DNA from 2 places in the Bradyrhizobium sp. MI1.4 genome. Region 2 is predicted to be linked to the other one. Evidence: predicted binding sites of a transcription regulator. Region 2 holds the regulator's gene; the other holds the start of a gene.
The links. Region 2 encodes LexA, which represses DNA repair genes until DNA is damaged. Its sites were predicted from a motif close to TGTTCNNNNTGTGTTCNG; they were not measured.
Positions count from the first base shown of each region.

Region 1: the regulator LexA is predicted to act here: its motif matches at 3,114-3,131, upstream of AC0L23_RS13385 (ribonuclease T2 family protein).

Region 1 is NZ_JBVVPP010000009.1:137,439-145,231, forward strand. It holds gene uvrC (excinuclease ABC subunit UvrC) at 1-51, opposite strand, end outside; gene AC0L23_RS13370 (outer membrane protein) at 301-924, shown strand; gene AC0L23_RS13375 (cold-shock protein) at 996-1,211, opposite strand; gene AC0L23_RS13380 (23S rRNA (adenine(2030)-N(6))-methyltransferase RlmJ) at 1,462-2,322, opposite strand; gene AC0L23_RS13385 (ribonuclease T2 family protein) at 2,375-3,067, opposite strand; gene AC0L23_RS13390 (hypothetical protein) at 3,187-3,651, opposite strand; gene AC0L23_RS13395 (hypothetical protein) at 3,834-4,127, shown strand; gene AC0L23_RS13400 (DUF3617 domain-containing protein) at 4,173-4,703, shown strand; gene AC0L23_RS13405 (ATP-binding protein) at 4,873-6,261, opposite strand; gene AC0L23_RS13410 (response regulator) at 6,279-7,010, opposite strand; gene AC0L23_RS13415 (MarR family winged helix-turn-helix transcriptional regulator) at 7,007-7,546, opposite strand.
Region 2 is NZ_JBVVPP010000027.1:7,918-15,710, forward strand. It holds gene AC0L23_RS25070 (ComEC/Rec2 family competence protein) at 1-2,238, shown strand, start outside; gene AC0L23_RS25075 (hypothetical protein) at 2,377-2,811, opposite strand; gene lexA (transcriptional repressor LexA) at 3,305-4,006, opposite strand; gene AC0L23_RS25085 (molybdopterin molybdotransferase MoeA) at 4,183-5,394, opposite strand; gene AC0L23_RS25090 (hypothetical protein) at 5,633-5,824, opposite strand; gene AC0L23_RS25095 (HAD family hydrolase) at 5,991-6,617, opposite strand; gene AC0L23_RS25100 (alpha-hydroxy acid oxidase) at 6,632-7,765, opposite strand.

The DNA.
Region 1 (7,793 bases), on a different contig from region 2:
GGGTTTGCGTACGCGTGCGTCGTCCGGATTGTCGGGGGAATCGTGAACCATGGTGCGAATTTAAGCGCTGCGGGTGTCGATTTGAAGTTCCGGCCGAGCGGCACGCACAGGATGGCGGCGCAGTTCCCGGTAACGCTTGCTTAAGCCTGTTAACAGCGCGGTAACCCGGCTTAACAGGCCTTTAACTTAAAACTCTCGATAAATCTTACGCGAAAAAGGGTGGTTCCGTAACCATGCGGTTTTGCCTCGCGCGGCGGCGCGGGCATCGCAGCGGTGACGGGAGTTGCGTTGGAGTGTGTGATGAAGAGGCTCGTTGTGGGCGCAGCCGCGTTGGCTGCGGTCGGCTGGACGGCTTCGGCAGAGGCCGCCGATCTCAATTACGGGCAGCGTGCGCCCTACACGGTCAATCAGCCGCTCAATGCCTATAGCTGGGCCGGTCCGTATCTCGGTGGCAATCTCGGCTACGAATGGGGTTCGGTGAGCAACAATCCCGCAAAACCGTCGGGCTTCGTCGGCGGCGTTCAGGCCGGCTACAATTTCCAGAACGGCCCATGGGTGTTCGGCGTCGAGGGCGACATCCAGGCCGCCGGTGCCGACGACACCTTCGCGCCGTGGAAGTTCTCCAATCCGTGGTTCGGCACCTTGCGCGGCCGCGCCGGCTACGCCTTCAGCAACGTGCTGTTCTACGGCACGGCGGGCCTCGCCTTCGGCGAGCTGCGCGCGCAGACGTTCGGCTGGACCGAGTCGCACACCAGCGCCGGCTGGACCATCGGTGCCGGCGCGGAAGTTATGTTCGCGCCGAACTGGAGCGCCAAGCTCGAATATCTCTATATCGATCTCTCGACGAGTCAGTTCGCGATTACGGGCGTGTCAAACGGCTATAGCGCCAGCGTTGTGCGCGCAGGCGTGAACTATCACTTCTGATAGCTAAAGAAGAAAATACCGGACCAACCTCCCGGCCGCTTGCGGCCGGGATTTTTTTGACGCTTGGCTCGCTAGGGAAGGATGACCAAATCGACCGCCTTCGGCCCCTTGCCCTTCTTGTCCGGTTCGACTTCGAAAGTAATACGCTGTCCTTCGGCAAGGTCCTTCAGTCCGGCCCGCTCCACAGCAGTAATATGTACGAAGACGTCGCGGCCCCCGTCGTCCGGTTTGATGAATCCGTAGCCGCGCTCACCGTTGAAAAACTTGACCGTTCCCGTCATGGCCATCGGGAAACTCCCCCTCATTGCTCCTCCGTCGTGACGCAGACGCGCGTCACGACATGACCGGGCCTTACGAAGCCCGGGAGCTGGCCATCCTTCGGCAGACCATTCGGTCCGACTGGATCTTTCTTAGGCCTTCACTCCGCCGCAACCATTCGCGGAAGCGGAACGTAAAGCCAGTCACCGCAACAGCATAATACGGTTCTCTGCAGATTGACTACCGCTCCTGCATATTTTTCCCAAGAATGCCGGAGTGTTACGGTCTCGGCACCTCCAATCGGAATCTGGCAGCGCCACCCTGGCCGAGCGGCATCTCCAGCTCCGGCAGGATCGTCTTGAGTTCGCCGTGCAGCGTGTAAGGCGGATTGACGATCAAGAGCCCGCTGGAGGTGAGGGCTGCGCCGTCGGCTTGCGGCGCCACGCTGAATTCGAGGCGCAGGCATTTTCCCGGCGGCTTTGCTGCGGCTGCGAGCCGCGCCACTGATTGCACCAGCGTGTCGGTGGCGCGTCGGCTCTTGGCGGGATACCAGATTACATAGATACCGGTCGGCCATTTCGCGAAAGCCGCCGAGAAGGCCTCTGCGAGCTTTTCGAACTCGTCCTTTGCCTCGAAGGGCGGGTCGATCAGAACGAGCCCACGCCGTTCCTTCGGCGGCACGAAAGCCGGCAGCGCCATCCAGCCGTCGAGGTCGACCACGCGGGCCTGTTCGTCGCGGCGCAGTACGCCGATCAGCGCCTTGCGCGCCTTCGGCTCGAGCTCGCAGAGCAAGAGGCGGTCCTGCGGCCTCAGCAGGCCGCGTGCGATCAGCGGCGAGCCCGGATAGGCCTTGAGCTCGCCCTTCGGATTGAAGGCGCGGACGATGTCGAGATAGGGCTTGGTCAGCGCCATGGCGTCGTTCGACAACCGCGCCTGCATCAGCCGCGCAATGCCCGTCAGCCACTCGCCGCCCCGGCGCGCTTCGTCGCTTTCGAGATCGTAGAGGCCAGCGCCGGCATGGGTGTCGATGACGCGGAACGCACCCGGCTTGTCCTGGAGATAGGTGATGATGCGCGTCAGCACGATGTGCTTGATGATATCGGCGAAGTTGCCGGCATGGAAGGCGTGGCGGTAATTCATGCAAGAGCACTACGCCACGTGACGGCCCGAGCAAAGAGGCACGACGCCTGGGCTAGCCACCCCGGATCGGCGGCATCGTCACCTGGTCGCGGCGGCAGGCGCGGCGGTCGATCTCCTCGCAGGCGCGGAATTGCAGGTCCTTGCTGAGGCAGATGCGGACTTCCGATAGCCGCGTCCGGTTGCAGGTGATCGAGACGGCGGCATTGCTGAGGCCCGGATTGGCCTTGATGAAGGCTTCCTCCACCTCCGCCGGCGCCACGGTCTTGGCCTGCGATAGATCGAGATATTCGGCTGGAATCTTGATCGCGGCGCGCGCCTTGCGGATCGTCTCGAAATAGCTGCGGTCAGCGAGCCCCGAGCAGGTGCCGTGCTTGTCCCACTCATTGAAGATCAGCCCCGGCGCCGGCATCAGATCGAGCATGGAGGAGACGATACTGCGGTTCAGCCGCGGCGAGGGCCGCTGGCAATATTCCGGAAATCCGTTCTCATATTGTGGCCACAGACCATGCACCACGAAAGCGTAGGGCCGTCCGCTGCACTGGGTCTGCGAGCGGCCGCCGCGCTCCGCCGCCTCCTCGCAGAAAGAGGGCGACCAAGACAGTGACAGCACATAAAAATCGAATTCGCCGGGCGTGTTCTGCCGCTTGTCCTGGGCCTTTGCGCCATCGGCCAGCGCAGCCAGCCCGGCCGCAAGCGTCAGCGAGATCATCAGGCGGGAGAACGAATGCAATCGGGAATGAAACATGGCGACGCCCCTCAACTAGACTGTGCAGGCAAGCCTAGCAGGCGATAAGAACATTTCAAGAACAAAATGCGGGCGACCGTCGTTCGGCCGCCTGATCGGTCCGGATCAGAACGTTTCAATTACTGTTTGGCGGCGCGGCAGGCCGGGTTGTAGGCCCAGTTGCGGTCGAGCCCGACCACGCACCATTCGACGCCTTGGCCGTAGCCGGCGAAGCCGCCATCCTCCACGATCGAGAAATGCACCTTGCGCATCTTGCCGTCCGTGAGCATGGCCTCGCCGGTGCAATAGCGGCGCGGGATGTTGTCGGATGCCCAAGGCCGGAACGCGGTCTCGTGAACGGCGGCGAAGCCGGTGATCTTCAACGAGGAATTCCAGAACGAGCTTTCTTTCTCCCAGAACTGGCTGGCGATCGTCGGCAGCGCCCTGTCGCATTCGGAGACGTTGCCGTCATAGCGCGGCCCGCTCAGCCAGAAATTCAGCTCCAGCGGATTGGCGGCCCTGGCCTCGCCGAGCGACAGCGCCCCGAACAGGAGGCCGAGCACGGCGGCAAAGCGGAGCGATTTCAGGAAGGTCGAGGCGCGCATGGATGATCCAGACAGCATGATCTGCAAGGGTCGGACGGTGCCGTGAAGGCCGGGGGAGGTCAAGTGCAGCGCGGCAACACTTGCCGACGAGTTGACCGCAATGCTGCGTTGGACCGGCCATCCGTTCTTTCCACCGCCCCGCCGGCACCGTAAACTGTCGGCAACCAATCGGAGTGACGGGAATGCGAATCATTGCGGCCGCGGGTCTACTTGCCCTGGGTATGATGGCGAGCCAGTCGGCGCGCGCCGATCTGCTTCCGGTGCCTCCGTTCAAGGGCAACGACACTGGCGGCATCATCGCCTATTCGATGGCAACCCAGGTCGATGCGCGGCAGGTCGCGGTCGATCACTGCGCGCGCTACGGCAAGGTCGCCAAATTCCTGGCGGTGCAGGCCTATGAGGGCGGCTACATCTCGTTCTCCTGCCGCTGGGTGCCCTATGGCGCCGCCGACCTGCCGATCCGCACGCTCTACTGAGGCGCTTTCGTTAGCGCCGCTATCTCGCAGCGGGGAGCCTCCCACATGACGCGCAAGCTCGCTTTGCTCGGCTCCGCCTTTTGCCTTGTCGTATCGGCAAGCAGCGCTCGCGCTGACGACCTGCCGGTGCGCAAGGCGGGGCTGTGGGAATTGAAGATGGTCAGGACCGGCACGCCGGTGCCCGAGATGACCATGCAGCACTGCACCGACGAGACCGTCGACAAGGAGATGAACAACAACATCTCCCCGATGGCCAAGCAGATCTGCGCCAGGCAGGACATCAAGAAGACCGCGACCGGCTATGTCAGCGATTCCGAGTGCAATGTCGCCGGCATCAGCACGACCTCGCATGCCGAGATATCCGGCGATTTCAATTCGGCCTATACCGTGAAGACGTCGTCGCACGCGCAAGGCGGCGCCGCCGGCGCAGCAGGCCGCGACACGACCATGCAGCTCGAAGCGAAATGGCTGGGGGCCTGCAAGCCGGACCAGAAGCCCGGCGACATCGTGATGCCCGGCGGCTTCAAGATGAACGTGCGCGACATGGACAAGCTGAAGGCGCTGCTGCCGAAGTAAGGCTCTTCCCCTCTCCCCTTGTGGGAGAGGGTGGCTCGCCGCGCAGCGGCGAGACGGGTGAGGGGTTTGTCTCCGCGTGTGACTCTTTTCGCTTTGAATTCGCGGAGAGAGACCCCTCATCCGGCGCTTCGCGCCACCTTCTCCCACAGGGGGAGAAGGGAAGAGGCAGCTACACCGGTATCCGCACGCTCGCCCTTAATCCGCCCATCGGACTGTCGCCAAGCGTGATGTCGCCGCCGTGCGAGCGGGCGATGTCGCGGGCGATCGCGAGGCCAAGACCTGTGCCGCCTTCATCCTGGTTGCGGGCGTTGTCCAGCCGCAGGAACGGCTTGAACACCTCTTCGCGCAGATGGGCGGGAATGCCCGGCCCGTCATCGTCCACCGTCACGGTCAAATAACGGTGATCGCGCTGGCCGGTGATGGCGATGCTCTTGCCGTAGCGGGCGGCGTTGGTGACGAGGTTGGCGAGGCAGCGCTTGAATGAGGCCGGCTTCACCGTGACCACGGGCAGCCCGTTGAACGCAACGGTCGCCGTGTGGCCGTGGCGCTCGGCGTCGCTGCGCAGCTCCTCGAGCGCCTGGGCCATGTCGGTCGGCTGCGACTGCTCGCCGGAATCGCCGCGGGCAAACGCGAGGTAGTCCTCGAGCATCATCGACATCTCGTCGACGTCCTTGCGCATGCCCTCCATTTCGGGGCTGTCGCCGATCAACGCCAGCTCGAGCTTGAACCGCGTCAGGATCGTGCGCAGATCATGGCTGACGCCGGCGAGCATCGCGGTGCGTTGCTCCATCGTTCGCTCGATGCGCGACTTCATTTCGAGGAAGGCGACCGACGCGCGCCGCACCTCGCGCGCGCCACGCGGGCGGAAATTCGGCGCCTCGCGGCCCTTGCCAAAACTTTCGGCGGCGTCGGCAAGTCGCAGGATCGGCTTGATCTGGTTGCGCAGGAATAGCACCGCGACGATCAGCAGGATCGAGGACGTGCCGACCATCCAGAACAGGAAGATCTCCGAGTTCGAGGCATAGGCGGCGCTGCGCTGCGCGAACACGCGCATCACGGCATCGTCGAGCTGGATCCGGATCTCGACGAGGTTGGAGCGGCCGACCGTGTCGATCCAGAAGGAGCGCCCGATCTGGCGGCCGAGCTGCACCGACAGCGTCTGGTCGAGCAGCGAGAAGAACGGCTTTGGTCCCGGCGGCGGCATGTCGCCGGCCGGGAGGAAATCGACGACGAGGCCGAGGCGCTGCTGCGCGATGCGGCGGATCTGGTCGCGATCCTTGTCTTGCGGGTAGCCCTTGTAGACGTCGATCAGCGCGGCGATGTCCTGCACCACCGCGGCCGACAGGCGGCGTGTCACCGTGTTCCAGTGCCGCTCCATGAACACGAAGGCGACCACCGATTGCAGGATCACCATCGGCACGATCATGATCAGCAGCGCACGCGCGTAGAGGCCGGTCGGCATCCAGCCCTTGAACGCATTGCCCATCCAGCCATTGGCGGCGGAGACGCGGCCGGCGGCGCTCTTCAAAAGCGTCAGGCCGCTATCGATCGTGCTCATCGGTGGCGCTTCACTCTTTATGGCGAGGCTACCAGCCGGTAGCCGATGCCGCGCACGGCCTGGAGGAACAGCGGATTGGCGGGATCGGTCTCGATCTTGCGCCGCAGGCGGTTGATCTGCACGTCGACGGCGCGCTCGTTGACGCTGCCATTGCCGGTCAGCGCGCTGCGCGGCACGGTCTCGCCCGGTGTCTCCGACAGGATCCGCAGCATCTCGCGCTCGCGGTCGGTGAGGTGAATGACGTCTTCGCCCTGGCGCAGTTCGCCGCGGTCGAGGTGGTAGATGTACGGGCCAAACGCGATCTTCTCCACCGCAGCGGCCTGCGGCGGCGGCGCGGCGCGCTTGAGGATGTTGTTGATGCGCAGCGCAAGCTCGCGCGGCTCGAACGGCTTTGCGACGTAGTCGTCGGCGCCGATCTGCAGGCCCTCGATGCGCGCTTCGGCTTCGTGCCGCGCCGTCAGCATCACGATCGGCACTGATGACGAGGTCCGGATGAAACGCGCGAGATCGAAGCCGGTCTCGCCGGGCATCATGACATCCAGGATCAAGAGATCGAAGTGCAGGCCCAAAAGCTTGGAACGGGCGTCGCTGGCGCTGGCGGCGGTCGAGACGCGATAGCCTTCGCCGGCAAGGAAGCGCGACAGCAGGTCGCGGATGCGGCGGTCGTCGTCGACCAGCAGGAGATGCGGAGCATCGTCGGCGGGGCGTGCCGGCGGGCGTGCGAGCGTGGCAGCGAGCGGCACGGTCACTCCTTGTCCTGATTGACGGTGGCAAAGATCGTCTCGAGCACCTTGTCGGGATCGTCGCGGTCGATCATCGCGCGCAGGAAGCGCTTGACGGTTTCGGCATCCTGCGGCGCCATCTCGGCGAGCGCCTTGGTGATGCGCGTGGTCTGGAGACCGGCGAGCTTTTGCACCAGCGCCTCGCCCTTCGGTGTCGCAAACAGCAGGCGTTGGCGGCGATCATTGTCGCCGGTCTTCTGCACGATATAGCCCTCGTCCAGGAGCTGCTTGAGCACCCGGCCGAGCGATTGCTTGGTGATGCGCAGGACGTCGAGGAGGTCGGCGACCTTGAGGCCGGGATAACGATAAACAAAGTGCATGACGCGGTGATGGGCCCGGCCGAAGCCGAACGCCTCCAGCTCCTGGTCGGGATCGCCGACAAAATCGCGATAGGCGAAGAACAGCAGTTCGATGATATCCCAGCGCAAATTGCCTCCGTCGTCTGCGGCCGGCCGCGGCCCGGCTGCGTCTTGAGAAGGAGTCGCGAAATTTATGTCAGGCATATTGACGTATCTTTGTCTCAATGTTACAAAACGATCAGCCCGCACGAAATTTTAGATCGTTTCGCGTCGGGTGGGCATCGAAGCAAGGCGGCCGCAGTGGGCCGGACAGGCGGAGACGGCCGGAGCAGATCTACCGTGCGATTGTCGAACGGCATTTCGGCAAAACATACTGGACTTCCGTCTTCCGCAAAAGCATGTCCTCGGTGACATGCTGGCCACGGAAACCGGCCGTAACAAGGCTGGCGGC
Region 2 (7,793 bases):
GGGACGTGGCCCGCGGGCCGCGCCGCGTCCGCGGGCGGCCTCGCGCCTGCAGGCCTCGACCTCTGGACATCGCTGGCCGAGACCCTCCGCGCCTGGCTGCGCGCCGAGGCGGGCGCCGGGCGGCTGTTGCCGTGGGTGCCCGTCGCGTTTGGCTGCGGCATCGCGCTTTATTTCTCTGCCGATCATGAGCCGGTGCTGTGGGTCGTTGCCACGACCGCCATCGCGCTCCTGCTTGGCGCGGCTCTGTTGCGGCGGAGCCGGCTGTTCGCCCCGGCCATCATGATCGCGGCGGTCGCGGCCGGCTTTGCCGTCGCAACCTGGAAGACGGCGCGCATCGCCCACCCGGTGCTGGCAAGGGCGCTCTATTCGGTGTCGTTGTCGGGCTTCGTCGAGGCTCGCGACATCCGCGAGCGTACCGATCGTTTCGTGCTGCGCGTCACGGCGATGGAGGCGCAGCGCAGCGACGTCAGGCTCGAGCGCGTGCGCCTGTCGGTCCGCAAGGGCACCGCGCCGGAGGTCGGTAGCTTCGTTCAGCTGAAGGCACGGCTGATGCCGCCACTCGCGCCGGTGCGGCCCGGCAGCTACGACTTTTCGCGTGACATGTTCTTCCAGGGCATCGGCGCCTCCGGCTTCGCGATGGGCGCCATCACGGTGGCGTCGCCGCCTGAGACCGGCGGCTTACGGCTGCGTTACGCGGCCTTCATGCAAGGCCTGCGCGATGCGATCGATGCCCGCATCCGGGCGACGCTCGACGGCGACAATCGGGCGATCGCGACCGCGCTGCTCACCGGGCGGCGCGATGCGATCACCACGCCCGTCAACGATGCGATGTTCATCTCCGGCCTCGGCCACGTGCTCTCGATCTCCGGTTATCACATGGCCGTCGTTGCCGGCGTCGTGTTCTTCGCGGTGCGCGCGCTGCTCGCTCTGATCCCCGGATTGGCGGCCGGCTTCGCCATCAAGAAATGGTCGGCCGCCGCCGCGCTGGTCGCCGCTGCGTTCTACCTGCTGCTGTCGGGCGCGGAGGTCGCCACGCAAAGGTCGTTCTTCATGACGGCGGTGGTGCTGATCGCGGTGATGGTCGATCGCCGCGCCATCACCTTCCGCACGCTTGCTGTGGCTGCGCTGATCGTGCTGGCGGTCGCGCCGGAAGCGCTGGTGCATCCGAGTTTTCAGATGTCGTTTGCGGCAACGCTCGGCTTGGTCGCACTGGTGCAGATCGGCATGCCCAATTTGTTTGCCTCGCCGGACAATTCGGCGACTGCGCGCATTGCGATGTGGGGTGGGCGCGAGATTGCGATGCTGTTCATGGCTTCGCTGATTGCGGGACTTGCGACGACGCCCTATGCCGCCTTTCATTTCCACCGTGTCACGCCGTTCGGCGTGCTCGCCAATCTCGGCGCGATGCCGGTGGTCTCTGCGCTGGTGATGCCGGCGGGGCTGTTGGGGCTGCTTGCTGCGCCGTTCGGGCTGGACAGCGTGTTCTGGTGGCTGATGGGGATTGGCATCGAGTGGATGGTCGCGGTCTCGCGCTGGGTCGCGGCCTTGCCGGGCGCGGTGGGCCGCATCCCGGCGTTCGGGATCGCGCCGCTGATCGCGGCGAGCCTGGGAATCATTGTGCTCGGCTTGTTGCGCACGCCGCTGCGCTGGTCCGGCGCCCTGGTGCTGCTGGCAGCGATCCTCTGGGGACTGTCGGCGCGGCAGCCCGACATTCTGATTGCCGGGGATGGCGCCAGCGTCGCGGTGCGGGGCAGGGACGGATATCTGCACCTGATCAGGACGAACAAGGACAGCTTTCTGCTCAAGGAATGGCTCGCTGCCGACGCCGATCCGCGCGATGCGGGCAGAGCCTCGCTTGCCGATGGCGTGTCCTGCGACGAATCCGGCTGCGTGACGCCACTGGCCGACGGGAGGCTGGTCGCGCTGGCACTGCGCGTCGACGCTCTCGCGGACGATTGCAGTCGGGCCGCGCTGGTGGTGACGACTCGTCCCGCACCGCCTGATTGCGCGGCGATGGTGGTCGATCGGCAGCGGCTCGCCAGCCAGAGCGCGCTGGCGCTGACGCAGCGTGGTGACGGTTTTGTGGTTCAGGCAGTGAGGGCGAGAGGCACGAGCCGCCCCTGGTTGCCGGCCGGCGCCGGCGAGGGTGATTTCGACGGCAGCCTCGCGCCAAAGTCGACCGCGCCTCGCATCAAGGACGCAACGCCGGCGGACACCGACCTGCAAGCCGACGATTGATCTGATGGTGCGGAGCAACGCAGTGGTTCGGTGCGTCCGTTCGGATTAGCGGGGTGCAAACCACACCATCTCGCCGGCCACGGCCGGCGATGGCGATTTAATCCTGACCTCCGACTTCGTAGCCGGAGGGCGGCTCTGTCAGCCGATCGGCAGGTGCGTGACGGTCGGCTGCCTGTCGGCGGTGATCTGCGCCTTGTGCTCGCGCTCGGTGACCGACTGAGTCACCGGCAGTTGCAGCACCGTCGCGCGCTGGCCTTCGACGAGCTGCGTCACCAGCACGTATTTGCCGTCGGGGAATTCGATCGCATCATGATGGCGGTCGGGAACGTGCGGATCGATCTTGCCGAACTTGCCCACGCGGGAATTGATGGTGCGCGTCCAGATCCAGCGATTGTCGTAGCGGACGTCGTCGGCGAAGGCGAGCTCCGTCCCCGGCAGCAGGCAGACGGCAACAGACGGATCGGCTGCAGAGGCGAAGCCGCGCGTCGAGGTGCCGCGGAAGCTTGTCGTGACGATCGTCTCGCCGACTTCGGCGGGGCGCGACGCGACGGCATGTAGGCTGTAGTCACACATCGGGTGCTCCTCATGCTGGGATAGCAACCCGCGTCTCTTATCGAGGCGCAGGCCTCTATCAGAGTGGAAGCACGAACGCTCTGCTTGGTTGTGGGCAAATCTGCGGCTGGCTTCCGCAAGCCGCGATCACATTATCTTTCCCGAATTCAATAGGAACAAAGCTCGCCGCGATGCATTCGGGAGGCGCGTACGCGAACATTGCCAACTTGGCTGCAACGGCCGAACTTGACCGCTGGTCGCTGTTTCCTCGAACAACCGAGCCGCGAAGCGGTGCTGCTTGAAGCGGTGCTGCTTCGTCGGCGTGGCGAGGAGCCAGCGTTGGAGGAGGGGCCGGATAGTCTGTGCAGAACCAGAAAGGCTATCCAGCCGGAGCGGACGATGATCCGCTCCAATCTCTGACCGGCGATGTCGATCGGAAGCGCGCGAGGCGCCAAGCACCTCCGGCATGAAGTGCTTCCGATATGAAGTACTGCCGATAGAAAGACTCCCGGTATCAGTACTTCCGGTAAAGCCCGATCAGCTTGCCCTGAATCTTCACCCGGTTGGGCGGCAGGATGCGGACCTCATAGGCCGCGTTGGCGGGCTCGAGCGCGATCGAGGCGCCGCGACGGCGGAAGCGCTTCAGTGTCGCTTCCTCGTCGTCGATCAGCGCCACCACGATGTCGCCGGTATCGGCGCTCTCGTTGCGCTGGATCAGGGCCATGTCGCCGTCGAGAATGCCGGCTTCGACCATCGAGTCGCCGCGCACTTCCAGCGCGTAATGCTCGCCCGAGCCGAGCATGTCAGGCGGTACGCTGATAGTATGGCTGCGGGTCTGCAACGCCTCGATCGGCGTGCCGGCCGCGATGCGGCCCATCACCGGCACCGCGACGGGACGTTCGCCCTCGTCAGCGGGCAGGCTCGCGCTCGCACGCACCTTGCCGAGATTGCCCTCGATGACGCTCGGCGTGAAGCCGCGGCGGCTGCCAGCGGCTGCCTGGAGCTCCGGCAGCTTGATGACTTCAATCGCACGGGCGCGGTTGGGCAGGCGTCGGATGAAGCCACGCTCCTCGAGCGCCGTGATCAGGCGATGGATGCCCGACTTCGAGCGCAGATCGAGCGCATCCTTCATCTCGTCGAAGGAGGGCGGCACGCCGCTTTCCTTCAGACGTTCACTGATGAACCGCAGAAGCTCGTATTGTTTGCGCGTTAACATCTCGACCAAAGTCCCCCGGTTGATGTCGTCCGATTCCGAGACGCTGAATTCGGCCATAAGCCGCTGCATGCTCGAAACAAATCATGAACAGACACTATATGTTCGATACATGTTCCGCAACTGCTTAATTTACCGTGAACAGAGCAAAGTGCGCGGAACGCGCGTTGCGGGGGCGCTCAGACGGGGAGCCGCAACACTTCGCAAGCCGTGCCGGCTTCGGCCTTCGGCGCGAATGGTGCGCGGACGAGAAGTACCTGTGCTGCAGCGAGATTCGCAAGCAGCGAAGAGTCCTGATGATTGACGGGAACAACGACGCGTGTGCCATCGTCACGCTCCTCAAGATGCGCGCGCAGATAGTCCTCGCGCTGGTCGTTGGCGCCGACGTCGCGGCCGAGCACGGCGCGTTCACGGCGATGGTGAATCACTGAACGGCCCGACAGGGCGCGAATCAGCGGCACCATGAACAGGAAAGCGCACACGTAGGACGATACGGGATTGCCCGGCAGGCCGATCACACCCATTGCGCCGAGTCGCCCGTGCATCATCGGCTTGCCTGGCCGCATCGCGATCTTCCAGAACGCCATCGCGATGCCTTCGTCCCGCAGTGCCTGCTGGACCAGATCGTGGTCGCCGACCGATGCGCCGCCGGTCGTGATCAGGACGTCGGCGCCGCTCTCGCGGGCGCGGCGGATGCCGGCGGTGGTGGCCTCGAGCGTGTCGGCGGCAATACCGAGGTCGATGGTCTCGGCGCCCTCGCTGCGGGCGAGCGCGTGCAGGGCGTAGCCGTTGGAATAGACGATCTGGCCGTGGCCGGGCGTGGTGCCCGGCATCACCAGCTCGTCGCCGGTGGCGAGAATCGCGACCTTCGGACGCCTGACAACGGCAAGGTGCGGATGATTCATCCCGGCGGCGAGCGCGAGGTCTCGCTCGGTCAGACGGCTTCCCTTGCGCAGGAGCACGTCGCCCTCGCGGAAATCGACGCCGGCGGGGCGGATGTGCCGGCCGGCGATCGCGGCTTCCTTGATCGTGATGCGCTTGCCGGCGGCGACCGTGTCCTCCTGGATCACGACGGCGTCCGCGCCAAAGGGAACGACGCCGCCGGTGAAGATCCGCACGGCCTCGCCGGCTCCGACCGTCCCCTCGAACGGTCGGCCCGCTGCGACTTCGCCGATGACGGTGAGCTCCGAATCGATCGTCGCGGCATCGGCCGCGCGCACCGCGTAGCCGTCCATCGCCGACATCGCTTGCGGCGGCTGCGTGCGCCGCGCCACGACGTCACGCGCGAGCACGCGATGGTAGGCCTCGTCGAGGGAAATCATTTCTTCCGGCAGCGGCTCTGCACCCGCCAGCACCGCGGCAAGCGCGTCAGAAACCGGCATCAAGGCCACGGCGAAAACTCCTGCTCGGCACGTTCGGGCGAATGTTCCGCACGTCTTCTAGCCGAGCGCAGGCGCAGAGGCAAAAGCGGCTGAGCAGGCACAGTCATCCCGCCCCTTCACATTGTTCCGGAAGGCAGGATCAAGCGCGTCGCGGCATGATCCGAAGGAGGTCACAGATCGGCAGGAGAGTGGTCATGGAAGCGACGAAAATCATGGCAAGGCGAGAACGCGCCATGGCCTGAATCGATCAGCTCCCTGCCTGCCCGGGAGTTACGTCGGGCGCCTTGGATCCCTGATCCTTGTCGGGCAGCGGGTCGGCTTGGGATTTCAGGTCGGCGGCCTTGCTCACAAGCTTGGCGGAAAGGTCCGAATCTGAAGTTGTCCTCGCGAATTCAAGAAGAAGAGAGGCCTGCTTGGTGAGGTAGGTTTTGCCCAGCACGATGATGCATCCGTCCGTAGAAGTCCCAACGGACTCTAAGAGTCCGGAAGGCGGTATTCCGTTCCCGGAACTCTGTATAAAAATGCACAAAGTGATCCGGTTCCTCAATTTTTCAAAATTGGTCCGTCGGGCCGTGCCGTCGTGGGTTTCGCGACAACGGACGTCGTCAAATGCCCAATGCCTTCAATGCGTTCCCGACGTCACGCGGCGAGGTCACATGCACCGTCATCAAGCCGCGCGCGCGCGCTCCCTCGATGTTTTCGGCAAGATCGTCGAAGAACACGATGCGCCCGGCGGGCACGCCGATCGCCGCAACGACGTGGTCGAAGGCCTCCGCATCCGGTTTGCGCAGGCCGATGCTGGACGACAAATACAGCTCGCGGAAATGGCCGAGGAGGTCGGCATATTCCCTCGAGAAATGGTCCACGTGCGGCCGGTTGGTGTTGGAGAAAGCATAGAGCGGCATCTGTTTCGCTGCGCGCGGCAGCAGCTCGGCGATGTCAGGCATTTCGCCGGCGAAAATCGCGTTCCAGCCTTCCAGGAATTGCGCGTCCGAAATGCCGATTCCGAGCGAGGCTCGCAATGAGGCGAAATAGTCCTCATCGCTGATCTTCCCCATCTCGTGCAACCGATAGGCTTCGCTGTCCCGCACATAGCGCGCGACGATGGCTTCGGGCTTGCAGCCGGCATGTCCCGCCCAGCAGGCGATCGCCTTGGAGAAATCGATATCGAGCACGACGCGGCCGAGATCGAACAGGAGCGCATCCGCGCTGCCGGGAGAGAGCGATGTCACCTGCGTCCTTTCACTCAGTATCGATACGGCTCGTGGTCGAACAGCGGAAACGCGCTGAACACACTCGGCGCGTTGGTTGCGGTCGCCTGGTGCAGGCAGGATTTGTTGACCTCGGCGAACGAGGTCGCACCCAAGAGGCCGAGGCAGCGCAGCACTTCGTCCTCGAGCAGTTCCAGCATGCGCGCCACGCCGGCTTCGCCGGCCGCCGCCAGCGCCCAGCATTGCAGCCGGCCGATGCCGACGAGGTCGGCGCCCGCCGCGATCGCCTTGACGATGTCGGTGCCGCGACAGACACCGCCATCGACCATGATCTTGGCGCGGCCGTTCACGGCGTCGACGATCTCGGGCAGCACGTGCATGGCGCCGCGACCGTGATCGAGCTGACGGCCGCCATGGTTGGAGACGTAGATCCATTCGACGCCGTGATCGATCGCGATCAGCGCGTCCTCTGGCGTCGCGATGCCCTTGAGGATCAGCGGGATCTTGAACTTGTCCTTGATCATCTTCACCGTCCGCCACTCCAGACCCTTCTGGTAATCGCCCCCGGTGGCGCGCAAGCGGCTCTCGCGAACGTAGCGCTTGGCGATGTCACGTTCGCGGCGGCTGTAGTGGGCGGTGTCGACGGTCAGGCAGAAGGCGGCGTAGGCGTTCTTCTCGGCCCGGCTGACGACGTCGGCGACGAAGGCGTCATCGCCGCGCACATAGAGCTGGTAGAGCCGCAGCGCGTCGGACGCAGCTTCGGCGGTCTTTTCTAGGCCGGGCTCGGACACCGAACTGAGCATGTGCGCCGCACCGAAAGTGCCGCAGGCGCGTGCCACGCTCGCCGCACCATCCGGATCGAAGATCTCGAGCGCGCCGACCGGGGCGAGGACCACGGGCAGGCGCATCTTGCGGCCGAACTGTTCGACCGAACCTGTAACCTTGCGAACATCGCGCAGCACGCGCGGGCGGAAAGCGATCTCGTCCAGCGCCATGCGGTTGCGACGCATCGTGGTCTCGGTCTCGGCCGCGCCGACGATATAGTCCCATGCATTCTGGTTGAGGTTGGCGCGGGCTTTCCGGATGAATTCATGCAGATTCTGGAACGGCTCGGTGCTGGCGCCGAGCTCGACGTTCCTTTCCGGTTGGATGCGGGGTGCTTCGTTCATTGTTATCCTCCCGAGAATTTGAAGCCTT